One region of the Lysinibacillus sp. GW821-FHT14F06 genome, then DNA from elsewhere that is predicted to be linked to it. Evidence: riboswitches for the same ligand, from Rfam matches in the RefSeq annotation. Region 1 holds a riboswitch; each other region holds the start of a gene.
The links. Region 1 has a riboswitch for S-adenosylmethionine ahead of AC1RNS_RS18050 (cyclase family protein). Riboswitches for the same ligand answer to the same signal wherever they lie in the genome.
Positions count from the first base shown of each region.

Region 2: linked by a shared signal. The riboswitch ahead of AC1RNS_RS14905 (methionine ABC transporter ATP-binding protein) and the one ahead of AC1RNS_RS18050 (cyclase family protein) in region 1 are both predicted to bind S-adenosylmethionine.
Region 3: linked by a shared signal. The riboswitch ahead of AC1RNS_RS25745 (bifunctional homocysteine S-methyltransferase/methylenetetrahydrofolate reductase) and the one ahead of AC1RNS_RS18050 (cyclase family protein) in region 1 are both predicted to bind S-adenosylmethionine.

Region 1 is NZ_JBXAPF010000022.1:37,392-47,770, forward strand. It holds gene AC1RNS_RS18010 (MerR family transcriptional regulator) at 1-566, shown strand, start outside; partial or broken gene AC1RNS_RS18015 (alpha/beta hydrolase family protein) at 616-1,401, opposite strand; gene AC1RNS_RS18020 (DUF4272 domain-containing protein) at 1,534-2,208, shown strand; gene AC1RNS_RS18025 (erythromycin esterase family protein) at 2,251-3,675, opposite strand; gene AC1RNS_RS18030 (hypothetical protein) at 3,862-4,215, opposite strand; gene AC1RNS_RS18035 (DUF2225 domain-containing protein) at 4,238-4,933, opposite strand; gene AC1RNS_RS18040 (Cof-type HAD-IIB family hydrolase) at 5,279-6,052, shown strand; gene AC1RNS_RS18045 (DedA family protein) at 6,207-6,797, shown strand; gene AC1RNS_RS18050 (cyclase family protein) at 6,838-7,575, opposite strand; SAM riboswitch class I at 7,703-7,807, opposite strand; gene AC1RNS_RS18055 (aminotransferase-like domain-containing protein) at 7,910-9,253, opposite strand; gene AC1RNS_RS18060 (NAD-dependent epimerase/dehydratase family protein) at 9,361-10,209, shown strand.
Region 2 is NZ_JBXAPF010000016.1:23,572-33,950, forward strand. It holds gene AC1RNS_RS14880 (acyl-CoA dehydrogenase FadE) at 1-279, shown strand, start outside; gene AC1RNS_RS14885 (arsenate reductase family protein) at 542-898, shown strand; gene gcvH (glycine cleavage system protein GcvH) at 980-1,360, shown strand; gene AC1RNS_RS14895 (hypothetical protein) at 1,525-1,866, shown strand; gene AC1RNS_RS14900 (thioredoxin family protein) at 1,881-2,192, shown strand; SAM riboswitch class I at 2,249-2,352, shown strand; gene AC1RNS_RS14905 (methionine ABC transporter ATP-binding protein) at 2,436-3,464, shown strand; gene AC1RNS_RS14910 (methionine ABC transporter permease) at 3,454-4,122, shown strand; gene AC1RNS_RS14915 (MetQ/NlpA family ABC transporter substrate-binding protein) at 4,185-5,042, shown strand; gene AC1RNS_RS14920 (response regulator) at 5,311-6,180, shown strand; gene AC1RNS_RS14925 (HEAT repeat domain-containing protein) at 6,177-7,223, shown strand; gene AC1RNS_RS14930 (glycosyltransferase family 2 protein) at 7,220-8,641, shown strand; gene AC1RNS_RS14935 (hypothetical protein) at 8,638-10,379, shown strand, end outside.
Region 3 is NZ_JBXAPF010000055.1:6,048-16,426, reverse strand. It holds gene metH (methionine synthase) at 1-3,054, opposite strand, end outside; gene AC1RNS_RS25745 (bifunctional homocysteine S-methyltransferase/methylenetetrahydrofolate reductase) at 3,047-4,894, opposite strand; SAM riboswitch class I at 4,981-5,079, opposite strand; gene AC1RNS_RS25740 (protoporphyrinogen oxidase) at 5,205-6,593, opposite strand; partial or broken gene AC1RNS_RS25735 (methyl-accepting chemotaxis protein) at 6,911-7,396, opposite strand; partial or broken gene AC1RNS_RS25730 (protoglobin domain-containing protein) at 7,679-8,116, opposite strand; gene AC1RNS_RS25725 (SEL1-like repeat protein) at 8,714-10,000, opposite strand; gene AC1RNS_RS25720 (YdcF family protein) at 10,069-10,379, opposite strand, start outside.

The DNA of each region.
Region 1 (10,379 bases):
AGCAAAAGGAGATTGTCGCCAAAAAACGAAGAGAGCTGGAGATGATTGAAGGCATTATCGATGTCAAAATTGATTTAACAAAGGAGGCCCTGCATCTTGATTTTGATAGCATTACAATTGAGCATTTACCAGAGGCAACATTATACTTAAGTCGAAATATAGAGGATTCGACGGAGGAGCAATTTGTTAAGGCTGTCTCTGATTTTATTGATGAGTTGGATCGCTCCCAATTAGACACAGGTTATCCAATTGGGGGAATTACAAGGAGGGAGCAGGTGTTAGCAGGTAACTATGATAATTATAGTTACTTGTATATTGAGCAGCCGCATCCACAGGAGGGTCATCCTTATTTCAGGGCGATTGAAGGAGATTTTATTGTGGGATACCATGTAGGAACATCCACGACACTTGGCGAATCCTACAAGCGGTTATTTAAGATCATGAGTGAAAAGGGCTACGAACTTGGGCAATACGTTTATGAGGAATATATTTATGATGCAGTTATTAAAAATCGTGAAGAGGAATATGTAACAAAAATTATGGTGGAAATAAAAAAAGGGTGTTGAAGCATTTTTGACTATCAACACCCCAAATTATACAAGCTTCTACTAAGCTTTAGTGCAAAGTTAAGTTTATTTCCGGATGTGCTTCCTGTATTTCGTTTAACTTATTGTCATGGATTCCTTTTAAATTTTTATCAAAAAAGCCAAGTGATAGTTCATTGATTAATTTATAAATTGCATTTACATCTGCACCAGATTCATTAATAATCGGCGAAACGGCTGCTAAATCTGTAAAACTTCCGTGATTTGTTTTTGGAATAATAGCTGTGTAGACACCAGGCTTTTCAATTGTTTTATTTCTTAGATAAGACTCTACAAACAATTCATCACGATTACCTGGTTGCTTGCTATATGCCTCCTTCATAAAGTTAATAGATGCCTCAGCATTCATCAGCATCAATGGTTTTTCAGGACCATTTGATGGCATTGAATCACCATACAATCCACCATCCATATCAATTGCTGCTTTAATGCGACTGTCCTTTACAAGCATTTGAGCAGAAGTAGCACCACCAAAAGAGTGACCTAACATACCAATATTGTCATAGTCAATTAGTGAGGCTATTGCATGGAATTTCTTATCAAAATTCCCTTTGATGACTTCATCTAAAACAAATGATGTATCCTGCTCCCAAAGTTTGATTCGATTATTCAAGAACGTAATTGTGTTTTCAATTGGTGTAAAATCAACACGATCGCCATCAGGGAATATGGTTGTTGTCGCATCACCTGTAAAATTAAGAGCAACAACAATATAGCCATGACTTACTAATTCTTCAAGTTGGAAAGTATTTTGGCGACTATATAAACTCATGCCATGTGCAAACAATAGTAGTGGGGGGGTATTGGCTTTTTTCCAAATGGTACCTTACTAGACAAGGAAGGGGTAGTTATTGTTTATCCTGATGGGCAATCAGGACCATCCAACTTTAGACCTCGTGCCTGTACACAAAAGGTGAGGGGACAAGAGGTGACATCGGAAGAAGGCCATCAAAGAAAGAATAAAACAATAGCCTATTTAATAGAAAAGGGTATTCCATATACAGAGTCACTCCCGCAACTTCCACCAATTGGGGCTTGTCAGTTTAAAACTAAAGAGGATATTGCTAGGAGAGCTGCAGCTTTACTAATTGTTATTCAATTTGCTTGTGATGTGGCACAAGGAGAAAATGTAGTGGAATCAAGAGACTTTTTTATCAGTATGTTGCGTAAATATGAAGTAGAAGACATTCTAACTGACAATGAAAGAGCCTTTTTATATAGTCAACAACCAAATGCACAGGAAGCCATTAATATTTCATGGCAATATGAGGCTTATTGGACACTAATTTGGGTACTTGGATTTGTTGACAAGCTTGATTTTCCTGATGAAGTATGTGATTGTGAGTATGCTATTCAAGTTGTTTCTAACTACGAAACGTTTGAGCAATTTTATCTTCAAACTACGATGCGTAGTCAGGTAGAAATATTGGATGAAGCCGATAAGATATACAGATTACACTGGGCTTGTGTAGAGAGTCGTATACAAGAACAAACGGCTCCTTCTGGTATGGATGAAAGTATTGTTATGGAAAGACGCAGAGGCTTATTCTGGATGATCAGTCATCAAAATGAAGACTGGGATACGATTTCGATGGATACTTAAAAATAGCAAACTAGAAAAACTAGTTTGCTAAATGCTAAAAATTTATTCGATGTAATTTGGAATACTTACTTTATCGATTAAAAGGATGCCATCAAATTGATCACGAGGAACAAAGCTCTCTTGTATAACTCCCCAACTATAGGATATACGTGGCTCAAACATCCATGAATTACCTCTTTCATTTTGACGATTTCGTAAATCAATAAATGTGTATGGCTTCTTCGTTGAGGAAAGGATATCCTCAGTAGATCCTTTGACTGGAGGTAATACAGACCAAGTTTCACGTGCATTGCTTGCATTTTCTCCACTTGCCATATATAGACCAAGTACATAGCTATATTTTTTATAGATGTCTGGTAGACGTTCACCCATTAAGTTTAGCGCATAAGGGGACCCCATTACTTCAGATTGGGCCTTGCGAATATGATCATTATGTGCCCAAACAATAAACTTTTCAGTTGGATAAATCTCATCTGCTAGCCAAAGTAAATTTTCCAACATGCCTTGATCCCGCCATTCCATAGTTTTAAAGAATGAATCATATTTATTTTGCTCAATATCGATATTTGATTGAATAGATAGTTCTACATACTCTTCTGCTAAGCGTATACGGTCAGCTAATGTACGTTCCATAAGCTTTGTAATATGAGGTTCGCTCGGATAAGCTGCTTTTAACTCTTTCTCTTTAAGCTGTACTTGTGATTTTACTTGTTTATACACATCGATAATGCTTGGTTTGGCCTTTTGATATCCTTTTAAATCTTTGCTGTAGGTCCAATCTACAAGCTGATTCTCTACTTCACTGAACTGTTTAGCAAGCTGATTATTTTCTAGCCAGCCCCCATCTGTAAAGGCACCTTGTTGTTGAATATCAAAGCCAGTTAACATTAAAGGCTGCTCTGTAGCTTGAGTTTTCTTAGTATACTCAAATAACGGTAGGGTCTCTTTAGACCACCATACACCAAAAATTCCATCCTTCATTGTCTGCTGAGCCGATTGCTTGTCAATTTGTCCCTGAGCATTCATAACGTTCCCCATGCCACTTTCAAAGGCAAGGACGTTGTAGCCCATTTCTTGGTGTAAAAACTGAATGATACGTGTTTTTGCTAGGCTAAACTCTGCTACACCATGCGAGCTTTCTCCTAAAAAAACAATACGCTTATCGTGTAATAAGGGCTTTAGCATCTCTAAATCTTCAAATTTACTGGATGCAATTTTTGTTGATTCAAAGGATTCAGGCTGAATGGAATTTAAACTATATGCATGGTCATTCACCCAATTCTTCCAGTCTTGTAGTGCTTCATTGGATGTACGAGCTTGCTTTACTTCTGATCCCTGCTCTAAACTTGTCTGCTCTGCTATCCTTGGAGCAGCCACTGCCGCATTTGCATTCCCATTAAATGCTATAAAACTTGTCAATGCAATACTTAAAGATAATAGCATTTTATTTCTTTTTCCTTTTGTCATTGTCCATCAATCCCTCGCAATAGATTGAATCAAATTATACGCAGGTAAGTTTAAAGTTAAGGAGATTTCTGTTTAAATTTTGTTTAAATTTGGATTTACGTCTTGAATCAGGAAAATAGAGTAAAAAAACCTCCAAAAGTGAGATACCTAAAAGAAAGGATACACTGTGGAGGTGCTGTATTTAACTCATTTATAGTGATATGTGCTAGCCCTGTGATTGTTGCGTTGTATTTGATTAAACCATGCACGATCCTTTTCTTCCTGCTTTAATGTACTAACGATTGTTGATGAGCAACTAATACAAATTTTTGCCTGTGTAATCTGGCCACATCGTTCACAAGGGGCACCTAGATTAGGGAAAATTGAATTTTTTAACTTTCCTGCCTTCACCCATTTATAAAGCAGCTCAGAGGAAACCCCCGTTAATGCAACGACCTCGTCATTTGTTAAAAAGCGATTATTTTTTCTAAGTAAAAAGTGATGTAATTCAGAAAATATATCCTCCTCTCGCACATCAATTTTTTTTGCAAATCGGTGCATAATAACTCCTCTCCTTATCCTTTTAATTGATGATTTTTCCAATATCCTCGTTTAAGATGACTGGCTGTTCATCATACTTATAATTTTCCCAGCGATTGCGAGCCAATTTACGATATTTATTGGAAACATTTCGATCTGCAATTAATCGAGAGAATCCTTTTTTTGCTTCAGTCATGTCACCAAGTCGTAGGCTTAATTCTGCGTGTAAAAATTGAATTCTTTCACTGCCTTCTTGATTGGATGCAAATGATTTACTGTAAAAATCTCTTGCTGCAAAGAGGTAGCGCATTTCCGATTCCTGATCCTCTTTTAAGCGATATAACCAGGCTATTTTTAAAGCGAAATTTGCCATAAGAAGTGATTCTTCCATAGAGGCTCTGGACACTAAATAAGCAAGCTTAAAACTTATAATGGCATCATCAACTGTACGCTCTTGACAGATATTCATAGGTCTTTGAAGCTCTTTAATGTATAGCTCATCGATAAGGAGCATGAAAGGCCCATAGGTTCTTGTCATGGATTTATGGTAGGCATAGCCACAATGTGGACAAACAGCAACTTCATATAACAATGGATTTAAGCCCTCATAGACTGGCATGAAATCCGTTTGCTCCTCAACAATTTTATAACGATTAGGGCGTACCTTATATGTGGTAAAGTGCTTTTTGCAAAACTTACAATCCACACTACTTTCATAGTAGTAAATGTTAAATGCCATAAGAATCAACTCCTTTACTCTTAATTAATTGTTGTTTCTTTTGTTCTATTTATACGATGAGTATTATCGTTCAATGTATTTAATTGATTATCTTCCATTTTAACAATTCTGTGTTCTTTGGTATACTCCTTTAGGATTATTAAAATAAAAATATTATTACTTTTTTTGTTTGTGACCGTTTCTATATGTATTTGCAATAGTGTTTATCGGTATAGTGAACAGAAGTTATATGATTTATTTAAATTTGTCAAATTACGTACAAATGTTTATGCTAATTGCGAATCATTTTAAGAACTTAAATAACATTAGTGGGTATTTATAACTATTTAAGGTGAGGGGTGTATGATGGATTGTAAAATTGTTTTTTTTGACGTAGATGGAACACTTATTAACTATGAAGATGGTTGTATTGAAGAAAGCACTAGGAGGGCAATACATCAGCTAAAACAGAGGGGAATTAGCATTGTTGCTGCTACAGGAAGACCATTATCAATGTGTCAAAATTTAAGAAGCATAGGAATAGAGACATTTATAACCGCTAACGGAGCGTATGTTAAGCATCAAAATCAGGTAATACATAAAATATCAATTGACAAAAATATTGTCCAAGCAGTTCAAGTTTTTGCTGAAGAGAATAAACAGAGTCTTTCATTTTTTACAGAACATTTATTTATGAATAACGTACACAAGCCAAGGACACTAAAAGCTCTGCAAGAAACACTATCTTTATCTAAATTTCCTGAATTTCATGAGAATATTGTAGAGCAGGAAATTTATCTAATGTGTTTATATGCTAATAAAGATATTGAGCAAATATATACAGCACAATTTCCTCATTTAAAATTTAAAAGATGGCATCCGTATATTACAAATGTATTGCAATATGATGTTTCCAAATCGATTGCCGTACAGGCTGTACTTGATTATTTTAATTTTAGCCCTGAGGAAGCACTTGCGTTTGGCGATGGCGATAATGATATAGATATGCTAGAACAGGTTGGTCTTGGGGTTGCAATGGGGAATGGAAGTGAGGCTTTGAAAAGTAGTGCTGATTATATAACGAAAAAATCCATTGAAGGCGGCATATATCATGCTTTACAGGAGCTAAAAATAATTTAAGTAAGTCATTTTTGAAAGCTAATATTTTTAGTAAATTTAGAGGGGTGTCAAAGGAAAAAATGATTGAGGCTACAGTGCTCATAAAGTTAACTACATTGAGTATGATAAAGCTAACGATAAAAAATGATTATAATGCTATAGGTGGGATGAATTTATGGCGCATCATGTGCAATCTCTTATTGAACATTACGGGTATTTTGGCATTATTCTTATCCTAGTTGGAGGGATTGTTGGGTTGCCTATTCCTGATGAAATATTTTTAACATATGTAGGATATAGCGTATATCGAGAAACACTAGCACATGTTCCAGCATTACTTAGCGCAACCATAGGCGCAATTGGTGGCATTACCTTAAGTTATTATATAGGGTATCGATTCGGGCTACCTTTATTGCATAAATATGGACCAAAGATTCATATTACTAAACAAAAAATTGATTTTACTAAAAAATTGTTTACGAAAATAGGGCCTGTCTTATTACTGATAGGTTATTTTATTCCAGGTGTACGCCATCTTACCGCATATATTGCAGCAATTAATAACTATCCATATAGAAAATTTGCCATTTTTGCTTATGCAGGAGCGTTTATTTGGACATTTACTTTTATTACATTAGGAAAAGTACTGGGTGAGAAATGGCGCTATGTAGGATTTTATTTATCTCACTACAGTATTTATCTTATCGCAGTATTCATCATAATAATGTTGGTCATTTATTATTTTTTCAAAAAAAGAAATAAATAAGGGTCTGATTCTTCTAAATGAATGAGACCCTTATTTATTTTTAAGGTAAGATGGCAAATGAACGAACAGGGAATCCAGATGCTTTTTCTGGTTTCGGTACTATATTGAAAATGACAGCCCCTTTTGGTGGTAGCTGATCTAAATTTGTTAATAGCTCAATTTGATAAGTATCTTGCTCAAGTACAAAATATTCACCGTCTAACTTACCATTCTTGCGAAAATCTGCTGCTGAGTCAGTGTCGAAAGTCTCGTGACCAATAGCACTAACCTTTCGTTCTTTGAATAAAAATTGTAATGCCTCTAATCCCCAGCCTGGTATATGATTATGACCCTCAGCATCCTTATTATTGAATGCATCCTTATTTGGCCAGCGCTTACTCCAATCAGTACGTAGAGCAACAAATGTACCTGCTTCAATTTCCCCATGCTCAGCCTCAAAGTCAAGAATATCCTGAACAGTTAATGTAAAATCATTATTTTGTTCGGCTTCCTTCGATTTATCAATCACGATTAATGGTAGTACTAATTCTTTTAAATCCAATTCTTCTAAAAAACGAGTGTCCCTTACAAAGTGGATAGGTGGATCGATATGTGTTCCATATTGTCCTGGAAAAGAGAATTGCTGCGCAAAAAAGCCATCATCATGAGAAAATAATGTTTCAAACTTTGCGTCCTCAAACATAAAGAAGTGTGGTGAATTTGGTCCAAATGTATGTGTTAAATCCACCCATTTTTTTGATTTCAATAGCTGCACTGCATGTAAAAGTTCATTCGTCATCGTATTTACCTGCTTTCTATTAATAGTATGAGTTATTCCCTGCTTGTCCTTCTTGTTAAGATCACAACCATAAAAAAGAGCCCTCCTTGGAGAAGAGGACTCTTGTGCAAAGCAACTGATGTTAGTCTTCTCATCTTCAAGGCAATATTTTGCCAATTGGAGTTAGCACCATACCTATAGGCTGGTTGCTGAGACTTCATAGGGCCAATCCCTCCGTCTCTCTTGATAAGAAATGCAATATAAAAATTTTCGGAAATAACGATTACAAATACATTAGCATATTTATTTATAGTTTACAAGTTTGATAGGGATACATGGTTAAGATTTAATACTACTATATTATCTCTGTTACAGCCGTAAATATTTTTTGAACACCTTGTGCAATCAAGAATAGATTTGTATTTCTTGCATCGATTTTGAGTATATTTTCCTTGTGAAAATTAGTTAAGTAATTTTCGTCAATAGCTTTAATATGCACATCTTTAATGCGTAAATGTTGAATTAAAGTATCTATATTTATTCTGGGTGGTAAAACAATGTGGAGCTTAGTATCGAGCGAGTGTGGTCGTGTATAGTCAATAATTGAAGAGTTGGCTAGATATTGTACCTCCTCATGTAAAATAGTTGATTTCTCTGCATACTTTTTGGCCAGCATCCTACTATGGGAATGAAACATTCCACTTTTTAAATAAAGGTCCAATGCTCCCTGTGTTATAAGGCTAGTATCATAATCAACCACTCTTTTTAAAGCTAGGAAATGTTTAGAAATTAGACTAGGAAGTACGGTAGCCCCAACGCGCAATCCAGGGAAGATAATCTTTGAAAAGCTTTTTAGATAAATAACACGATTACATATATCATAGGCAAACATAGGATCTGCTTTGGTATTTAAATCAAAATCAGCTACATAATCATCCTCAACAATATAGACATTATATTTATTTGCTAGAGCTAATATATTTAATTTGTCTTTTTTACTAAAAGAAGTTCCTAAAGGATTATGGAACCGTGGCATAGTATAGAAAAATTTTACACGATGTTCAGAAAAAATTTTTTCTAATTGCTGTAGATTTATCCCGTTTGCATCACGCTTAATGCCAATATATTTAATACCAGTTGTTTCCAGTAAACGATTAAACAGGTGGTAGGTAGGTTGCTCGACTACAATAGTATCCCCTTCGTTTGGGAAAGGCATTACTGTCAATATGTATAGAGCCTGCTGAGTGCCAGTTGTAATCACAATATCTTCTTTTTTAGTAAACACCTGATATTGCTCTAGTAATTTTTTTATCTCTAAGATTAAGGAGTCTAATCCATGAAAAGTCATTCCGTAAGAGAAAAGGCCATCATGATGAACTTCAATGGCCTGGTTCAAACAATGTTGAAATTCCGTATAAGGAAACATTGTTTTTTCGGGTATTGCCGTAGCAAAATCAATTAAATCTGTATTCACAGCACTTTCGTAATTTGCTGTAGACAGTACATAGAAACCACTCTTTGGGATGGAAAAAATTCTATGCTGATATTTTAATTCATTTAATGCTTTTAACACGGTTTCTGAACTGCAGAAATATCGGTTTTTTAGTTCGCGGATAGAAGGTAGTTTTGCTCCTTGTGTTAAAATACCTTGCTCAATTTCGTTAAGTATATCTGTAATAATTTGTTGATATTTCAACATTTACATACCCCTTTACCGGTACAGATTCATTTTATAGTTATTGTATAGAGTAAGTAACAACCATACAATGATATTGTTGAAAGCAACATGAAAAGGATGGGCAAAATATGAGAATTTTGGTAACGGGTGCAACTGGTGTAATTGGAAAAAAACTTATTAAAGCTTTAGTTGAAGATGGCTATAAAGTTGGAGGAATGACAACCAGTACTGCAAAAGTAGATATATTACAGACGTTAGGTGCCACAGCTTATGTTGGAAATATACTTGAAAGGGAGGATGTTGAGACAATCCTACAAGATTTTCAACCAGATATGATTATCCATCAGGTTACGGCACTTCAGCATGGAAGTGTTGAGGATAATGCAAAAGTAAGAACAATTGGAACTCGATATTTAGTAGATGCTGCTAAAAAAAATAATGTGAAAAGAATAATTGCTCAAAGTATTGCTTGGGCATATGAACCAGGTGACATGATTGCATTTGAAGAGACACCTTTGGATACTAATGCAGCAGGTAAACGAAAAACAACGGTAGACGGAATAGTGGCTTTAGAGAATGCTATCCAGGAAATTCAAAACTCAGTGATTTTAAGGTATGGAGCTCTTTATGGACCAGGTACATGGTATGCTTCTCAAGGCTTAATTGCACAACAATATCTTAACAATGAAATAACTGTAAATGATGGAATCACCTCTTTTATCCATATTGAAGATGCAGTAGCAGCAACCATAAAGGCTATTGCATGGGAAAAAGGAGTATACAATATAGTAGATGATAAACCTGCTAAAAATAGTATATGGGGTAGATTTTATGCGGAACAGCTAAGAGCATTGCCTCCCAAATATCTTAGTGGAAAAATACCATGGGAAAGAGGAGCATCCAATGAAAAAGCCAAAAAGCGTGGATTTCATTTAAAATTTCCATCATGGAGACAGGGTTTCATTAGTGAAAAATGAGTGCTTACAAGAACAACTTCAGCGAATAGAATAAAAAGCAATTTCAAATAGTGCACAACTTATTTATATAGGATAACCTTCTAAAAATCCTTGTCCTCTCTAATATAGATATCCAGTAGCCATAGCTGAGATGACATGACATCAAGGAATAGAACAAACATTAATGAATT
Region 2 (10,379 bases), on a different contig from region 1:
ATGGAGTCAGCTGTCTTACGTACTGAGAAAGCAATTGCGCGTGATGGTGCTGAAAAAGCACAGCAAAAATTACTGTATACACAAATCTTCTGTCAGGAAGCATTTGCAGAAATTGAAAAAGAGGCAAAAGATACAATTCTTGCTTCAGCGGACGGAGATGCAGCGCGCATGACATTATCTGCACTACGTAAGCTAACACGCAACAATCCTTACAACTTAATCGCGAAGAAACGTGAAGCATCAGTTAAGTTGATTGACGCAGAGAAATATGTAGTGTAATCAATAAAACAGCCTAGCTATCTGTAATCGGATAGCTGGGCTGTTTGTGGTTGAGACGGATAGAATTCAGAGAGTAACGGATAGCAAAAGTGACGGATAGAATTAAGAAAGAGATGGATAGACTGTAGTGGAGGCTGGATTTTAGGGAGAGAACAGCTAAAACTGTTTCATTTTGGTTTGTAAGGTTATGATGGTATACTACAGAAAATGAGGAAGACGCAGAAAATTCAGTGTCCTAAAAAGAAAGTAGAGGAGCCTTTCAATGACGATTCAATTTATCCAATATCCAAAATGTACAACTTGTAAGAAAGCGCAAAAATGGCTTAACGACAATGATATAGCGTATGAAGAGGTACACATTGTAGAACAACCACCTACGAAGGACGAATTAACAAAATTATGGCAAGAAAGCGGAATACCACTGAAAAAGTTCTTTAATACGTCTGGCATGAAGTATCGAGAGCTTGGTTTGAAGGACAAACTTGTTGATATGACTGAGGAGGAACAGCTCGAGCTACTTGCTTCTGATGGTATGTTAATCAAACGTCCAATCGTTACTGATGGAAAAAAAGTAACTTTAGGGTTTAAAGAATCTGATTTTGAGCAAGCTTGGAAATAGCCGTAATTATCCTTGTTTTTATAGGGGAAGTATGGCAAACTGAAAGTGAATATATTACATATTTATGGAGGGGTTTTTTGCATGAGCACACCTAAAGACTTACGATACTCTGAAGAACATGAATGGGTAAAAGTAGAAGATGGAAAAGTACGTATCGGTATTACACACTTCGCACAATCTGAATTAGGAGATATCGTTTTCGTTGAGCTTCCACAAGTTGGCGATGAAATCAAAACAGACGATCCATTTGGTAGCGTAGAATCAGTGAAAACTGTTTCTGAATTATATGCACCAATCTCAGGTAAAGTAGTTGAAGTAAATGCAGATTTAGAAGATAGCCCAGAATTCGTTAATGAATCACCATATGAAAAAGCTTGGATGATCGTTGTTGAGCCTGCTGATGCAGCAGAAGTTGAAAAGCTTATGACAGCAGAGCAATACGAAGAAATGATCGCTGAATAAGACAAGCCATAATAGAAAAACGTCGGGCATTCACCGACGTTTTTTATTATCTTCAAGGCTGGTAAGATAGTCGCTTTTTAATGGGTGTCTAACATTACCATCATTAGTACTTAATTGATATAATGATTATAAGGAAAAGGGATATGTCTAATGGGGGTGGCGTGATGTTCGAGGGAAAATGCTTAATTGTTGAAGGCCGTTCGGATAAGCTTCAAATTGAACCTATTTTAAGTGAAGATGTCACAATACTTTGTACGAATGGTACAATTGGTGTGCATCAATTAGAAGTTCTGCTTGATCCATATGAAGGCTGTGAGCTTTATACATTTTTTGATGCAGATCCATCAGGTGATAAGCTGCGGGCATTAATGGACAGACATTATCCAGAGGCAGAGCATTTACGTACAATGCCAACGTATAAAGAAGTCGAGACAACTCCGAGAAAGGTATTAGCAATGATATTGCTACGAGCACATTTCTCAATCCATAATCAATTTATTTTGTAAGGTTGCGTGAAAAAATGGAAGAATGGTCAAAAGAGCAGTGGGTCGCGGCTGTCCAGTCGGGTGAAAGAGCTGCCTTTTATTTATATACACCTATGTGTGGTACATGTGCAGTTGCATCGAAAATGATGATGATTATTGAGCAATTACTGCCAAGGCTTCAAATCGGCAAAGCGAATTTAAATTTTGTCGAGGAGATTGCTTTAGATTACGAAATCGAGAGTGTACCATGTCTACTCGTCTGTGATGGCGGAAAAGTGACAGAAAAAATCTATGCATTTCAATCCGTACCATTTTTATACGAATTGTTAAAAAAATCAATTGACTGAAGTTTGCTAGCATGGTAAAGTAACAAATATATTACTAAAACATTAAATATATCGAGCTCTTATGAAGAGTGGCGGAGGGAAGTGCCCTATGAAGCCCGGCAACCATCACAAAGTGAAAAGGTGCCAAATCACCCAAAGATTTATCTTTGAAAGATGAGAGAACGGTTGAGCGTATAAATACGTGACCCCTTCTACTTGTCTGTGAGTGAAGGGGTTTTCTATATGAGAAAAGGAGTATTCGCTATGATCCAGCTTCAAAATATTACGAAGAAATACAAAACCGCAAATGGCGAATTAACAGCAGTCAAAGACGTAAACCTTGCCATTAATAAAGGTGAAATATTTGGCATTATCGGCTATAGTGGCGCTGGTAAAAGTACAATGATTCGTTTATTGAACGGTTTAGAAAAGCCTACATCTGGTAGGGTGACGGTTAACAATCAAGAGTTTTCATCTATAAAGGGGCAAAAGCTAAGAGATGCTAGACAAAAGGTAAGTATGATTTTCCAGCATTTTAATCTACTATGGTCTAGAACGGTCGCTGAAAATATCGCTTTTCCACTAGAAATCGCAGGTGTTTCAAAGGCACAGCGTGATGCACGTGTGAAAGAATTGATTACCCTTGTTGGTTTAGATGGTCGTGATCAGGCGTATCCATCACAGCTATCAGGCGGCCAAAAGCAACGTGTCGGCATTGCTCGAGCACTTGCCAATAATCCAGAGGTTTTATTATGTGATGAGGCAACCTCAGCACTCGATCCAGAGACTACGGATGCAATTTTGGATTTACTTGTTGATATTAACGAGCGTATAGGATTAACAATTGTATTAATCACACATGAAATGCACGTTATTCGTAAAATCTGTCATCGTGTAGCAGTAATGGAGGCTGGCGAAATAGTAGAACGTGGTGAGGTATTACAAGTATTCCAAGCACCACAAGCTGCTATTACGAAAAAATTTGTGTCTCAAATTACAGATACAAAGGAAACACAGGAGACGGTTGCTCAAATAAAAGCAAATTATCCAACTGGACAACTTGTTAAGCTAATTTTTGTCGGCGAAAAAACAGAACAGCCCGTTATTTCACACCTCGTCAAGCACTTTGATGTAGAGGTCAGTATTGTACATGGTAATATCTCTCAAACGAAAAACGGTGCTTACGGTACACTTATTGTGCAAATTGATGGTACTGAGGCAAATGTTGCCGATGCACTAGGTTACTTAAATACAGTCGAAGTACAAACGGAGGTGATTGAAAATGCTAACTAATCTCTTTCCGAATGTCGACTGGGAGCGAATGTGGGCTGCTACCTATGAAACGCTATATATGACAGCTATTTCAACCGTAGTTACATTCATTCTTGGATTAGTAATTGGAATCGTATTATTTTTAACAAGTCCACATCAACTTTGGGCTAATAAGATTGTTAATTTCTTAACAGGATCACTCGTAAATATTTTCCGTTCGATTCCATTTATCGTGTTAATTATTTTATTAATTCCTTTTACGAAATTCATGCTCGGCACAATCCGTGGAGCCAATGCTGCGTTACCAGCATTAATTATTGGTGCTGCACCATTCTATGCACGTATGGTATTAATTGCATTACGTGAAATTGATAAAGGGGTAATCGAGGCGGCTCGTTCCATGGGTGCCAAAACATCTACTATTATATGGAAAGTGTTAATTCCAGAATCATTACCTGCGCTTATTTCAGGTATTACTGTAACGGCTGTAGCGCTTGTTGGGTATACAGCAATGGCTGGAATTATTGGTGCAGGCGGGTTAGGAAACTTAGCCTTCTTGGACGGCTTCCAGCGTAATCGCTCAGATGTGACATTAATGGCAACTATTCTAATCTTAGTAGTTGTATTTATTATTCAATGGATCGGCGATATGATTACAGCTAAAACAGATAAACGTTAAAGGTTATTTCGGTTTCCTACCGTTAACATATTTTTGAACAACATAAAAGGGAGTGTAATAAAATGAAAAAGTTATTAGCAGGATTATTCTTATCAGTATTAGTACTAGCTTTAGCTGCTTGCGGTGCTGGTAAAAAAGATGATGCGAGCTCAGGTGCATCAACAGAAGATAAAACAGATAGTAAAGAAAATGTGACATTAACTGTAGGTGCTTCTAATACACCACACGCAGTAATTTTAGAAAAAGCAAAACCGATTTTAGCTAAAGAAGGTATTGATCTTAAAATTGAAACGTATACAGATTATGTATTACCAAACCAAGATTTAGACTCTAAAACACTTGATGCTAACTATTTCCAACATATTCCTTATTTAGAGCTTCAAATTAAAGATAATGGTTATGATTTCGTCAATGCAGGCGGTGTTCACATCGAACCAATCGGCATCTACTCTAAAAAATATAAATCACTTGATGAGCTACCAGAGGGCGCAACAATTTTACTTTCTAGCTCAGTTGCAGACCACGGTCGTATGCTTTCATTATTAGAAGCAAAAGGCTTAATTAAACTAAAAGATGGTATTGATAAAACAGCAGCAGAAATTAAAGATATCGCTGAAAACCCTAAAAACTTTAAATTCGATGCTAATACAGCACCTGAAATGCTTGTGCAAATGTACGAAAATAATGAAGGTGACGCAGTACTAATTAATTCTAACTTTGCTATCGATAATGGCTTAAATCCAGTGAATGATTCAATTGCTCTTGAAGATAAAGAGTCTCCATATGTGAATATTATTGCTGTTCGTGCGGGCGATGAAACAAAGAAAGAGATTAAAAAATTATTAGAAGTGCTAACATCAAAAGAAATCCAAGACTTCATCCTTGAAGAATGGAAAGGTTCAGTTGTACCAGTTCAATAATCATTATTTTATAAAAGGGTATGTGAGTGTTTAAGCTTACATACCTTTTTTGTTGTTGGGATTTTAGTAGTATAAAAGTCAATTTTTTGTAAAGTAAATCAAAAAAATATTATATTTTGACAGAAGAGAAATGATATTTCCAATATTTTTGTATAGAAATTGAGTAGTATAATTTATTACTATAGTTCTGTTGTTTATATATGAAATAAGTGATAGAAAATAGTAAAGAGATTGAAATACCTCTTACATCAATATTGGAGTGAAACCAATGAGTAAAATAATGAGTACAGAAGATGTCATGCAGGAGCATGAAGTTAAACGATATTTTGAAATTTGGCGTGAAAGTGTTATACGATCACGACTTACATTTACGGCAGTTTTTTTAAAATTAGCGCATCCCTTACAGCTGCCTACCACTCATAATAAAATAACTACCTTTTTACAATTAAAAATCCGCAAAACAGATTTACTTTTTCAATTAGCTGATGGAGAGCATTGGGGGATATTCTTTTTACAGAGTAGTGATGTAGAGGCAAAAGCCTTTCTGAATCGGATTTTTGCTATTTTAAAAGAAGAGAAGGAATTTAATCATATAACATTAAAAGCATCTATAACGGAAATTAGAAATAATAATGTAGACTTTGAAACCTTGATAGCTAAAAATAAGCAAAAATTAGCAGATAATGAACAATCAACATGGTCCATAGTACAAGTCGAGGATTATCGTGAGCAACCAAATGAGCAGGTGAAGGTTAGTATCCTTGAACAAAATCCTATTTTTAGAAAAGTACTTGAGTCCACTCTTAACCAATTAGATATACCTCATTTTACATTAGCAGTAACTGCCTATGAAGATGGCTATAGCTTTTTACAGTCTGATACCTATAAAACTGGACATATGCATTTAATTGTAATGAATGATATTTTACCTCGTAAAAATGGTTTAGAAATTCTTCACATTTTACGAAATATGCCTAATGAAAAAAAATTTATAATATATATGATGTCAGAGCGAAATTCCGAGATAGCCGCACTAAATGCCTATGAGGGTGGCGTCGATGAATACATTGTCAAACCATTTAATTTGCGTTTACTAGAGGCTAAAATTAAACGAACTTTTGCGAGGTTTTGGCTATGATAGTGCTGTCTATTTCTTTTCTTCTAACGATAATAGCCATATTATTACTTGTACTTTTATTCTTTATGATGTATTTAATTTTCCAGCGTCAACGAGAGAGTCTGTTTAAAAAAAGACGGGACAACTATTTACAAAACTATTCACAGTTATGGTATAACTATTTGTTTAATGATGAGCCCTTCTCAATGGTGCTTGTCCCTCGTGGAAAGGCCCAGGTCGAAGCAATTGAAAAGATTTTTTCCTCATATTTAAAAAATTTAATGAATGAAAACGTGGAGAAGGTTATTAAAGAATTTTCTAATCTTTATTTAAAAAAGTTTTATGAGCAGGATTTGTCAAGTAAGCACTGGAGTATTAGAATGAATGCTTTATATCGAATTGCTGATTTACAGATCAATGAATTGCTAGATACATGTCAGCAATTTGAGAAATCCAAAATTTCAGAGGAGGAATATTTTCAGCTGTTAAAAATATATTCACTCTTTCAACCAGATTTGTTTATGGAAAAAATTAAAGGTCAAAATGCCATGTATTCTGAAAGTGAATATAGAAGATTGTTTGTATTGCTAGAGGATGATGTATTTATTCGTTTTTTTGATGAGTTTGATAACTTGCCTCTCAGTATTCGATTTGCAGTCATTGATACAGCAGCGGTAAAAAGAAACATGCAGTATATTGATAAACTAAAGCATTTATTAACCTCTGATATCGCTGAAATAAAAATACGTGCACTAAAAGGTCTATTTGAAATAGGGATAATTGATGAAATTGACTCCTATATCCCTTTTGTGACATCCGATATGTGGGAAGCTAGATTAATGGTTGCGAAAATTTTTAAACATGCGCCTCTTACTTATACTTATGCTTATTTAGAGCAGCTTCTTCAGGATGAAAATTGGTGGGTTCGCTCACAGGCAGCGAAGACAATTGCAGAGGATCGACAAGGAATCGAAAAATTACAAGAATTCATTGAATCCTCAAACGACCCATATGCAATCGAAAGAGCGCAAGAAATAGCTGCAAGAAAGCAGGGAGACAAATGAAGTTTTTAGATTTTTGTATGTGGTTCTTTGGCGGTGTTATTTTGTTTTACATGCTGTTTGTTATTACTTCTTACTGTACAATGTTCGTTATTGCAATGCTGGATTTACGGAAGCGCTATAGGTTAGATCCCTCTGAATATGATGATGCACATATTGATGCCTTTTATTCTAAACCGGTATCATTACTTGTCCCTGCTTATAATGAGGAGGTAGGGGTAGTAGATACTGTCTATTCATTGCTAAATTTACGATATCCGCAAACTGAAATTATTATAATCAATGATGGATCTACTGATACGACGCTGCAAACCGTGATTGAGCATTTTCAGATGAAGCCTGTTAATAAAATTGTGCAAACTAATATTCCAACAAAGCAGGTTAGGCAAATTTATGAATCTCAAATATATAAGAATTGTATTTTAGTGGATAAGGAAAATGGAGGTAAGGCTGATGCATTAAATGTAGGTATTAATGTATCTCAATATCCATATTTTTGTTCCATTGATGGCGATTCCATTTTAGATGAAAAATCTCTGCTCCGTGTGATGAAGCCTATTATATTATCTGACGGTGAAGTGATTGCGGCAGGAGGGAATATTCGTATTGCCAATGGAGCAAAGATGCAGTTTGGTTCTATTTATGAAACACAATTACCGAGTAATTACTTAGTCATTATGCAAGTAATCGAATATTTACGAGCATTTTTAATGGGACGCATCGCTTTAAGTAAATTTAATCTTGTGCTTATTATTTCAGGAGCCTTCAGTGTTTTTTCTAAAAAATGGGCTGTTGAAGCAGGAGGCTATTCAACGAATATTATTGGAGAAGATATGGAGCTGGTTGTAAACATCCATCGCCTGATTAAGGAGAAAAAAGAAAATAAACGCATTGAATTTGTACCAGATCCTGTGTGTTGGACAGAGGCACCACAAACATTAGCAGTGCTGCGAAATCAACGAAGACGCTGGCATCAAGGATTGTTTGAAAGTCTGTGGAAGCATAAGAAAATGACGTTAAATCCAAGATACGGATTGATAGGTTTTATTTCATTTCCGTATTTTTGGCTAATAGAATGTTTAGGGCCAATAGTGGAGTTAGGCGGATATATATATATTGTTATCGCATTTTTCTTAGGGAAAATTTATTATGAGATGGCGGTAATGCTCTTATTACTTTTTGTTATATACGGTGTAATTTTTTCAGTAGCTTCCATCTTATTCGAGGCCTGGAGCATGAATACTTATCCGAAAAAAAGAGAGCTTTTACGCATGATACTTTTAGCGTTTACAGAAATCTTTTGGTATCGACCACTTACACTTTTGTGGCGCTGTGAGGGGTTACTTCGATTTATTCGAGGAAAAAGTGATTGGGGTAATATGAAGCGTGTTGGCATTGCTGAAAAGGAGAAAAGTGTATGAAGCGAATTTATGTAGGGGTTATCATTCTTCTATTTCTTATTATTACGCCTATAGTATTGTGGTATTTGGAGGATGATAAACCACTAAACGTCGCCATTTTAGACAAAACAGTTCCAAATGAAACCTATCGAGAACATTTAGGGGTGAATTGGTTTTTAAACCATTATAAATATACATTGGATGGTCAACCATATGATGTAGAAAATGATTACTATGGTACACTTCCAAAGGAAAAAACAAAACAGGTTACAGAAAAAAATTTTCCAACAGACTATAGTAATTACGATGTCATTTATTTGGCTGATACGTATGGTGTTTATAAAGATGATTTATACGAAGAGAAGCGCCTTGGTCAACGTTCTGAAAAAATTGTTGGCGGATTAGAAATGGAAGAATGGCAATCCATTGTTGCTCGATTAGCAAATAAAAAGAAAAGTATGCTAATTGCAGAATATAATACATTTGCTTCACCAACATCGGAGGCTGTTCGAAAAGAGCTGCAGGATTATTTAGGTATCTCATGGTCTGGATGGATTGGACGTTATTTTGATGAACTAGATTATCATAAGAATTTAGAAATTCCACAATGGGTCATTGATGAGCATGGTGATAATTGGCCCTATAAAGGTGGAGGTTTTTTACTATTTAATGAAAAAACAGAGAAGCTGCTTGTATTAGAATTGGACAAACATGTAAAAACGGAAGGCATTCAAGTCCAGTTTACCAAAAAGGGAGAAAAATTCTTTAATTCCTCAGCAAGTGCTGACTATGGCTATTGGTTTGATATTATTACCCCTAAATATAAAGAGGATGCACTAGCAAATTATGAATGGGACTTAACTCAAGAAGGAAATAAACTCTTAACGGAAAACAATATTCCAGAGCAATTTGCAGCAATCGTATCTCAAAATAAGCAGTATACGACAAGTTATTATTTTGCAGGAGATTTTAATGATGTATCTCGTGCTCCTAGTCTTTATAAAATAAAAGGACTTCCGACTATTTATAAATATGCAGAGAAGTTTGCAGATAGCTCCTTCTACTGGTCTATCTATATTCCTGTCATGCATAAAATATTTGATGAATTTGAACACAAAGAGATTCAAAAAACTGTTAATACTGAAACGTTTAATTACAATGCTCGAATTCAAGGACAATCCTTTGAAGTTTTAAAGGATGGAAAATGGAGGCCAATTGTCTTTAAGGGCGTGAATATTGGTATGGGGAAACCAGGAGCATTTCCGGGCGAAGCAGCTATTACCGAAGAGGAGTATTATCAATGGTTCCAGCAGATTGCTGAAATGAATGCAAATACGATTCGTGTCTATACATTACATCCACCAGGTTTTTATCGGGCACTTGCGAAATATAATGAGAAAAATCTAGATAAACCATTGTATATCCTACATGGTGTGTGGATTAATGAGGAAGGCTTAGCAGAATCTCTGGATGCTTACAATGAAGAAACGCTAAAGGATTTCCAATTGGAAATGAAGCGCATGGTAGATGTTATCCACGGTAATAAATATGTTGAACCAAAAGTGGGACATGCCTCCGGGCTATATGATGTAGATGTATCAAAATATGTTATTGGGTGGGTATTGGGAATTGAATGGTACCCTCAAATGGTTGTTGGTACAAATGAAAAGCATGCTACCATTGGCCAATATAATGGGACATATTTTGAAACGAAAAATGCAACACCTTTTGAGCATTGGCTAGCGGAACAAATGGATTT
Region 3 (10,379 bases), on a different contig from region 1:
TGCTGTAACAACCATTAGGGCAATATAGTCCATCTCTCCACTCTCAACCGTTTTTAGGAAATCAGCAAGGCATAAAAATGGTTCTACTTGCTGACGCGGGAAGGTAAAACGCTCAATTTCTGTTTTATTGTCAGCTGGATCATAGACAATTACATCATCTCCATCTGCCTGTGCAGGGAAAAATTGATACATTCCAGACGGTTTTAACAAGTCCCTTTTTAAATAATCGTCCACTAAATCCTTTAATTCTGTTGCTCTTGCATCTCCCGCATCAAGCAATTGTTGCACTTGCCCCTTCAATCCCAAGTGGTGACCAAGTAAAGTACGCATATTTACATAAGGATATAAATGCGATACAGCATATTCCTTCTTCACATGTCGTCTTAAATCGGCTGGTAAAAATACAGATGCTTGCTTTACTGTACGAGCAGGTTTTATGGATATTTCTTTTGCAGGGCGAGCTGCTCGTTTCTCATCTGCTTCTAAACGTTTTTTACGGGACTCCTCAATTTCAGCTAGGAAATCAGCACGTGTTTCTGAACCCATTAAAAGATTTGCCTGCTCTAATCCTTGCATCGCATCCTTTGAATAGATGACAGGTCCATCATACTCATCCGCAATCTTAGTTTCTGTAAAACGTCGGGATAATGCTGCTCCACCTACTAGAATTGGTACATCAATACCCGCTTCTTTGAAATCCTGAGCAGTAATTACCATTTGCTGTGCTGATTTTACAAGTAAGCCTGAAAGCCCGATAAAGTCCGGTTTCTCTTTTCGAACTGCTTCAATTAATTGAGCAGGTGTGACTTTTATGCCAAGGTCAACCACCTTATAGCCGTTATTGCTTAAAATAATATCAACTAGGTTTTTTCCAATATCATGTACATCGCCTTTGACAGTTGCGAGCACCATTTTCCCTTTGCCAGCACTCTCTTCATTTTTCTCCATAAATTGCTCCAAGTGAGCAACAGCAGCCTTCATAACACCAGCAGATTGTAATACTTCCGCAACGATAAGCTGATTATTATTAAATAATCGACCGACCTCAGCCATTCCAGCCATCAATGGTCCGTTAATAATATCAAGAGGTGCTTCAAATATTTCACGAGCAGCCTCCAGATCCTCAATCAGACCTTCTTTTGTCCCCTCTAAAATATAGTAAGCTAAGCGACCTTCGACTGTTTTAGGAATATCAGCCTCTGTTTTTTCTTTCTTTTTATCACGATAAAAATCAGTGAATACGGCTAGTGTCTCATCATTCGTATTAAACAATAAATCATTTGCAAGCTTAATTTCCTCTTCTGGAATGGAAGCGTAGCGCTCTAGTTTTTCAGTATTCACAATGGCATAATCTAAGCCTGCCTGTGTACAATGATAGAGATAAACTGCATTTAATACCTCACGACCAACAGGCGGTAATCCAAATGAGATATTGCTGACACCAAGAACCGTTAATGTACGTGGCATTTTTTCTTTGATGAGTCGAATTCCCTCGATTGTTTCTAGAGCAGAGCCAATATATTGCTCATCTCCTGTACCTACTGGGAACATTAATGGGTCAAAGATTATATCTTCTGGTGCAAGTCCCCATTTTTCTGTTAACAAGTTATAGGAACGTTCAGCAATTTCTAGCTTGCGCTGTCGATCAACCGCCATGCCTTGCTCATCTATCGTTCCAACAACCAAGGAGGCACCATATTTTTTCACAAGAGGTAACACAGCATCAAAGCGCTCTTCCCCATCCTCTAAATTGATAGAGTTGATAATAGCTTTCCCTTGCGAAAATTTAAGTGCTTCTTCGATAACTTTTTCATCAGTTGAGTCAATAACAAGAGGTACCTTTACTTTTTTCACAACCTCCTGCATAAAGCCTCGAATATCGGCTAGTTCATCGCGATCAGGATTCGCTAAACAAATATCAATAACATGGGCACCATTCTTGACTTGTGCACGAGCAATTTCTGCGGCTTCCTCAAATTTCCCATCAATAATTAGATTTTTAAACTTACGAGAACCAATTACATTTGTACGTTCTCCAATAAATAATGGACGCATAGAATCGTCATACACTAATGGCTCGATACCTGACACTACATGACCATGTGTTGTCTCTGGTAATTGGCGTGGTGTTTCCTCTTTTAGTACCTCACGAATGGCAGCAATATGTGCTGGTGTTGTTCCACAGCAGCCTCCTACAATGTTCAACCATCCCTTTTCAGCAAAGCCTTTTAGCTTTTGTGACAGTGACTCTGGTGATTCATGGTAGCAGCCCTCCTCGTCCGGTAAGCCTGCATTTGGGTAACAGCTTATATACCCCGTTGAAAGCTCTGCTAATGAACGAATATGATCCGTCATAAATTCTGGACCTGTCGCACAGTTCAAACCTACAGATAGTGGTTTAATATGCTCGATAGAAATGTAGAATGCATCAATGGATTGTCCTGCAAGTGTCGTTCCCATCGGTTCAATTGTTCCTGATATCATCACAGGCAGCTCTTTGCCAGTCACTTCAAATGCGCGAGATACTCCTAAAGTACCTGCCTTAACATTGAGCATATCCTGGCTGGTTTCTAGCAATAATACATCTGCTCCAGCTTCAATTAATGCCTTTGCCTGTACATAGAAGTTTTCTTCTAGTTCATCAAAGGTAATTCCACCTGTCACTGATAAGGTTTTTGTAGTAGGCCCCATCGCTCCTGCTACAAAACGCGGCCAATCAGAGGTAGAAAAATCATCCACTGCCTTACGTGCTATTTCTACAGCACGCTTATTGATTTCCTCTGCCTTCGCCCCCAGATCATATTCATTTAATACAAGAGGAGTGCCTCCAAATGTATTTGTACAAATAATATCTGCCCCAGCCTCTAAATATTTTCTATGAACCTTTTCAAGCACATCCGGTCTAGTTAGTACAAGATTTTCATTACAGCCATCATATTCCTCGCCACCGAAATCCTCAGCTGATAAGTTTTCATTCTGTAGCATTGTCCCCATTGCGCCATCAAGAATTAAAATTCGTTTCTCTAGTTGCTCTTCAATCAAATGCTTAGCCATTTATACTTACCCCTTTTTTTTGTTCATCCAATTGCTCAATAAATTTCATTAGTTCTAGTGTCATATCATAGCGTAGGAATGGTGTAATAAGATAAATACCATTGAAATATTGTGCAGCTACCTCTACTAATTCCTTAGCAATTGCAATTCCCTCAAGCGTTGCGCGCTCCTTATCCTCGCCACAAGCCTTCATACGTGCTAAGGCTTCTTCAGATAATTTAATGCCTGGTACTTCATGATGTAAGAACTCCGCACTTTTATAGCTCGTTACTGGCATAATCCCTATATAGATTGGTGCTTCTAAATGCTTTGTTGCCTCATAAATTTCTATAATTTTTTCCTTTGTATAGACAGGTTGTGAAATAAAATAATCTGCTCCATGCTCAATTTTCTTTTCTAATCGAGATACAGCTCGGTCTAATACACGTACATTCGGATTGAACGCAGCGGCTACAGAGAAATTCGCCTTTTGACGCAGCGGCTTCCCTGAAAATGATACACCTTCATTTAACTGTTTGATTAATTGGATCAGCTCCATTGATGATACGTCATAAACACTTGTTGCCCCTGGGAAATCGCCAACCTTTGTTGGATCTCCAGTCACCGCTAATATATCATGAATCCCTAGTGCATTTAAGCCCATTAAATGGGATTGCAGGCCAATTAAATTACGATCTCGGCATGTAATATGTGTTAACGGACGTACCCCATGTGTTTCTTTCAACAATGCGCCCATTGCCACATTACTTATTCTTGGAGACGCGAGCGAATTATCTGCCATCATAACCACATCTGCGCCTGCTTCATATAATTTTTTAGCACCTTTAATAAAGCCATCGATTTCTAAATGTCTCGGTGTATCCAACTCAACAATAACCGAGCGTTGACGTTTTACTTTTAAATGCAGAGGCTCAAATCTTGATGGTTCTGCCTCACGTACAATCTCTACTTTTTCAGGCTTCGCTAATTTTTCTTCTACCGGAGATAATTCCTCTAAGTATTTTTTCGCTGCAGCAATATGCTTTGGCGTCGTACCACAGCACCCTCCTATTAAACGTACACCTTGATCTCGAAGTGCTACGGCTGCTCGACCAAAATAGTCTGTCTCAGACTCATAAACAACCCGACCATCTTCTAAGTCTAGAAGAGATGCATTTGGATATGCTGACATAAATGCCTTTTCAGGAAGTTCTACACCTTCAAATGCTTGAATCGTATGGAATGGACCTAAACGACAGTTAACACCTACGATATCAGCGCCAAGTGCCTCAAGCTCATGTAGAGCGTAATTTAAACTCTTTCCATTTTGCAATACTCCCGGTTCATGCATTGAAACTTGCGCAATTATTGGCAACTTGGTTTTTGCTCGAAGCATCTTTAATGTTGCTGTTAATTCTTCAAAATCATAATAGGTTTCGAGTAAAAGTCCATCTGGATTCCCAGCAAGTAAGACAGTTGCTTGCTCTTCCACGGTCGATAAAATTTCTTCTAACGTTGCATCGCTTTTTCGGATGCCTCGAATTCCTCCAATAGTTCCTAAAACAAATTGGCCACCATCTGCAGCAGCTCGCTTTGCAATCGTAATAGCAGCTTCATTAAACTGTTGAACACGCGATTCTAATCCATAGCGTGCTAATTTTATGGCATTCGCTCCATAAGTATTTGTTTGAATAATATCGGCTCCAGCCGCGATGTACTCTCTATGAATCTTTTCAATTAATTCTGGTCTTTGAACATTCATTTCCTCATGACAGTACTCCAAGCCATAACCGTATAATACCGTACCAATTGCACCATCTGCTGTCAGAACATGCGTTTTTAACTTTTCAAGCAATCCCATAAAACTAGCCCCTCTTCCTATTTTTCTATAATAAAAAAGCCTTCTTTAACACAAAGAAGGCTTTTACGTTTCGTAATTGTTGTTCCTTCTCATCTTTGACCATAGGGTCTTCTGGATTTAGCACCTGACAAAAGTTGGTTGCTGAAGCATCATAGGGCCAGTCCCTCAGCTTCTCTTGATAAGAATTTAGTATGAATTTTTTAAATAATTAAAAGAATCATATCGTTAACAAACGTTTGAGTCAAGACTATTTCACGTAACAAAGGATATTTCAAACGAAAAATATAATTTTTTGTCTTATATTCTGCAATTAAGAGAGTTTTTCAGCAATATTCTCCCCAATTTTTTTACCGTTTTGAATACAAGCACCTATACCTACACCAAAATAAGAGCAGCCCGCAATGGATAAATTCGGATAATTTGTTTCGAGCTCTTGTAATAAACCCTGTAATGCCTCACGATGCGCTAAATCATACTTTGGCATTTGATCAATCCATCTACTCACATTTACGACATTTGGTTTTTCTTCAATCCCCAAGCTTTTTCTTACATCCTCTAGGGCAACAACTGTTAATTCTTCATCTGTCATCGTAAGTAATTTCTCATACACAGGGTTAATGCTTTTATAGAAGATTCGAACGAGTAATTGCTCATTTGCTGAAGTATGCTTCCACTTGCGGCTTGTCCATGTCGCTGCATTACAGATTACATCCGAATTATGTGACACAATAAAGCCTGTTCCATCAGCTGGCAATCTATTATCAGGTATATCAAATCCTAAATAAATTGTAATGGCTGAGGCAGTATTGAACTGTTCAAAATAACGGTTCAATGTTTCATCCGTTAATAGGCTCTGTACAGCTTCATTAGGTAATGCTAAAACAACATGATCTGCATCAATGATCGTATCATTTGCCAAAGTAACTCGGTAGTGATTTTCCTGCTTGTTGACACTAGTAGTGGTAATTCCCTTTAAAATTTCTACATCAGTTAACATTTCTTCAAGACGATCAATTAAAGACGATAAACCATTTTTAAACGAAATAAACTTTTTATTAGCAGCTTTTACAAATTGTTCTCGATTTGCATCAAAACCTTTAATGATACTTCCATACTCATTTTTATAATCAATTAAATAAGGTAAAGTGGAAGCAATCGATAGTTGATGTAAATCTCCTGAATACACTCCTGCAAGTACTGGCGCTATTTGGTTTTGGACAAGCTCCTCTCCTAAATAATACGTTAAAAATTCTCCAATAGAGCTGTCCTTTGTAAAGCCCACATTTGGCATTGTCAAATCCCTTAACGCTACTTTTTTACCTTCTTCGGATACAAGTGTACTTTCTTCCAGAGAGTGTAAGCTCATTGGAATACCGAACGTCGAATCTGCCGGAATGGCATGGAGCTCATTATTTGTGTATATATAGGAAATCCCAGTTTCGTTATATACCAAATCCTTCTCAAAATTAAGCTCTTCAACAAGCTCCATAACACCTTTATGACGAGCTACAATCGAATCTGCCCCTGTTTCCATAATGAATCCCTGTTCGTAATCAGAGTGTAACTTACCCCCTAGATATGTATTTTTTTCAACAAGCACAAGCTTTACATCTAAATTTTTCTCCTTCACTTGACGCTGCAAATAATGCATCGTACATAAACCCGTAATACCGCCGCCTAATACAACCACTGTTTCCATATTAACCGCCCCTAATTTTTGTTGTCTTCCTTTAGTATAAACTCTTTTTATTGAAAATTACGCTAAACCCTTTACAAATTTAGCAAAAATGGAGCTATCCAGTGGTTAGGATAGCTCCATTTCTATGACTAAAGTATGTATCTTTCCATGATGAAACGAAAAAATACTTTTAACTTACAATCTCGGACATCTGCTTGTTACATTACACAACCTATATATTACCTCACGAACCATTAAATTACACATATTGATGCTTGTTATAGTGTTTACAGGCTGTAGATTTTCGTTTGCCCCAATAAAAATATCCTTGCCGTGAATTAATTTAAGTGTTGGGCAACATTTGCTAATTTCTCGGCTGAATTTGTTACTTCTTCAAAGGCAACTCCCAGCTCATTAAGAATCTCTGCTATTGTTAATACTTCTTTTTCCATACTATCATTCTGTTCTTTTGCTTCTGTCATTGATTCTAATATCTTCGTAAATTGCCCTTCTGTTTGAACCATATTTTCCTTGCCAGATATGACCTCTTCTTGAATATTATTAAGAGAGTGTGTTAACTTATCTGTCCGTTCATTTGTTTTTTGTAACAACATGGCTACTGATGTTACAGAATCTTTTGTTTGAATTGATAGTTTTCGAACCTCATCTGCAACTATATTAAAGCCTTTACCCGCTTCTCCAGCACGGGCTGCTTCTATAGCTGCGTTTAAAGCTAACAAATTGGTCTGGTTGGCAATAGTGGTAACAACACTCATAATTGATTCCATTTCTTTTGACATACCAGTCAACTGTTCAATATTCTCAGTTATATCCTTCAGCAACTCAATAATATTACACATATTTTGTGATTGACTCTTTATTCGTTCTCGCCCCTCTAATGCCTGCTTCTCAGCCATCGCCGACACTAAAAGTGAGTTTTTGGCAAACTGTTTAATTTCATCGGATTGCTTGCTTATTCGATGAAATGAGATATTTGTTTCATGGGATATTGAAGCAAGACTTTCTGTAGACGCTACGATTTCCTTCTCCACTGCTTCCTTTTTCCGTTCCATATTCTCTTTGTGCTGCTCAACAGTATTTTCAAAGGCTTCTAATACTAATTGCTGCTCAAAGTTTGAAATTTTAGAGATGGCCCGTATTGTATTAAATTGATCTTTAGGATGATGAATGTACTCTTCCACTAAGCCAACGAATGATAATGACAAATCTTGGAAAGCGCAAATATACCATTGTGTTCTTAAACCAATATGAACATGTACTTTGGCAATATTAGTACGTCTCTGATAAAATTCATCATCAATTATGCCATTAAACATTTCAATTATATGGCGCCCCAGCGTGACTTTTAATTTTTCTACAGAACTGTGATTATTAATAATACTTACTAAACCATGCTCCGTTCCTATCATTCTATAAAATCTATCTACTATGTTATTAATATTGTCTACAACAAATGGCTGAAAGGCTTTTAAATATTGTAAATCCTGTTTTGTTAAATTTAGCATCTCTATTTGCTTGACCATTGACTCGCAATTAGAAACATCCATTTTTACAACATATTGCTGAAGGTCTATCATTGCTGTCTTTCTCTGTTTTTGAAAAATCACACATTTTCCCTCTTTCACGTGTACTTTTGCAAAGCTGAGAAATTCCAATTCCGTTTACAAAAATATATATTACAAAATGTAAGAAAATAGGTTTATAAGTACCTTAGATTAATTTCTCTTTAGTTGCTAAAAAGCATTTTGCCGTAGCATGATCTGCTCTTTTCAAAATCACTCATATACCTTATACATTTTATAAATAGCTGTCAATTTCAAGGTATACATTTTTTACCATTAATTGTATAAAAAGTCCCTATAGCCGAACTATTGACTAAATGCAGTAAAAAAGCTACCACAATATCTTTTGGCAGCTAAATTGCATCAACTAATGTTTCTTTTGCTTATTTTTTGTTTATTTTCCCTTTGTCTTTATTATCCCTTCACTATATTAATATTTTTACCGTTAGTTTCATGTATTATTATATACCTAAATAAAACAACTAACACCATTCTTTATACTCATAAAAACGGAAGTTATAATCGAAACTAAATGACTATAAAATTTTTACGAAAAATTTACATTCCTTTTAATTCATTCAGCAAAACAGCCGCCTCTTCTATTCCTGCCTCTGCAGCCAGTCCGTACCATTTAATTGCTTCTTTCATATTTCTAGGTATACCCTCTCCATTATTATAAAGATGCCCAAGCTGTAATTTTGCCTCTGAATCTCCTTGAAGAGCAGCTTGTTTAAACCAATGAATTCCTTTCTCGATATTACGTATACCGGTTAAACCTTGACTCCAAATAAATCCTAAATCATAAAATGCATCAACATGATATTGCTCTGCAGCTCTTTCATACCAATATAATCCACGATTTACATCTCGCAGTTGACCTAGTCGCCCTTCAAAACAGATTCCTCCAAGTCTATATTGAGCTTCAACATAGCCTGCTTCGGCAGATTTTTTATAATAGAAGTATGCGTGCTCCTCATCAATATCGACGCCTAAACCTTGCTCGTAAATAATTCCAAGAGTAAACATTGCTTCTGCAACACCTTGCTTGGCAGCGAAGTCAAACCATTTCTTCGCAAGTATCATATTTTCTGATACACCTTCACCGTTAAAATACATATCTGCCAAGTTATTCGCTGCATCAGGATGACCTTGGTTTGCTGCTGCCTCATACAACGAAAAAGCTCTACAATAATTTTCCTGTACACCTATGCCTTCAAAATAAAAATTACCAAGTGCATATTGCGCATCAGCATGATCCTGCGATGCGGCTAATTCTAACCACTTTAAAGATTTTTCAGGCTGAAAACAGGAACTATCGCTAGCACTATAGTATTCCCCAAGCTGGAATTGTGCTTCTACATCTTGTTCTTCTATTGCTTCTTTATATAAATCAATAATGACCTCATGATCTAAATCTTCTTCATCAAATGCTTCAAACTGCTCATCTTGATTGATAAAATACCATTCCAATACATCGATTACATCGTCTACAACCTCAATACAATTGGCTAATTTCTCGAGTGAGGAAATTTGCCAAATTAAAATATATATAGGGAGTGGAATCGCTTCACGCAGTAAATCATCATACTCAGCTAAAAGCGTTAAGACATTTTCCTGTATTGATTGTGTCTGCTCTGGATGAACAATTTGTAAATGGCGTTGTTGATTTTTTTTTAGAAGCCCATGCACAACTTGATACACCATTTTATGCAATGCTGTTAATGGCACTTCTTCAAATGTTAGCAATTTGATATTTTGTGCAAACCATGTACCTTGAGTTTGCGTGAGCAGCAATAAGGATTCAATTCGCTCTTTATTTCGTTCAGCTAAAAATTGTCCATACATTCGTTTCCCCCCTTGCATTATAAAAAAACCGCCTTGCCAATATTATATGGAAGACAGTTTAAAATTGATTACACATACGCTCTTAGTATTAATCCTATGAGTAATGTGATAAATAAAAAAACAGATATATGAGCCCATTTATACATCTCTAATAAACCGATAAACTCTCGAGTAAAAGCATTTGGAACATAATAAAAGGCAGTCTTTGAACCAACTCCTTGTGCATCAAGCTTTGACTTTCGGGCATATATACTGGCACGGAATACATGGAAATTATTCGTTACAAATAAAGATCGATAATTTTTACCTTGTGTATGTCTATCCATAATCGCCTTTGAAAATGCCATATTTTGTTCGGTATTTATTGATTGATCTTCCA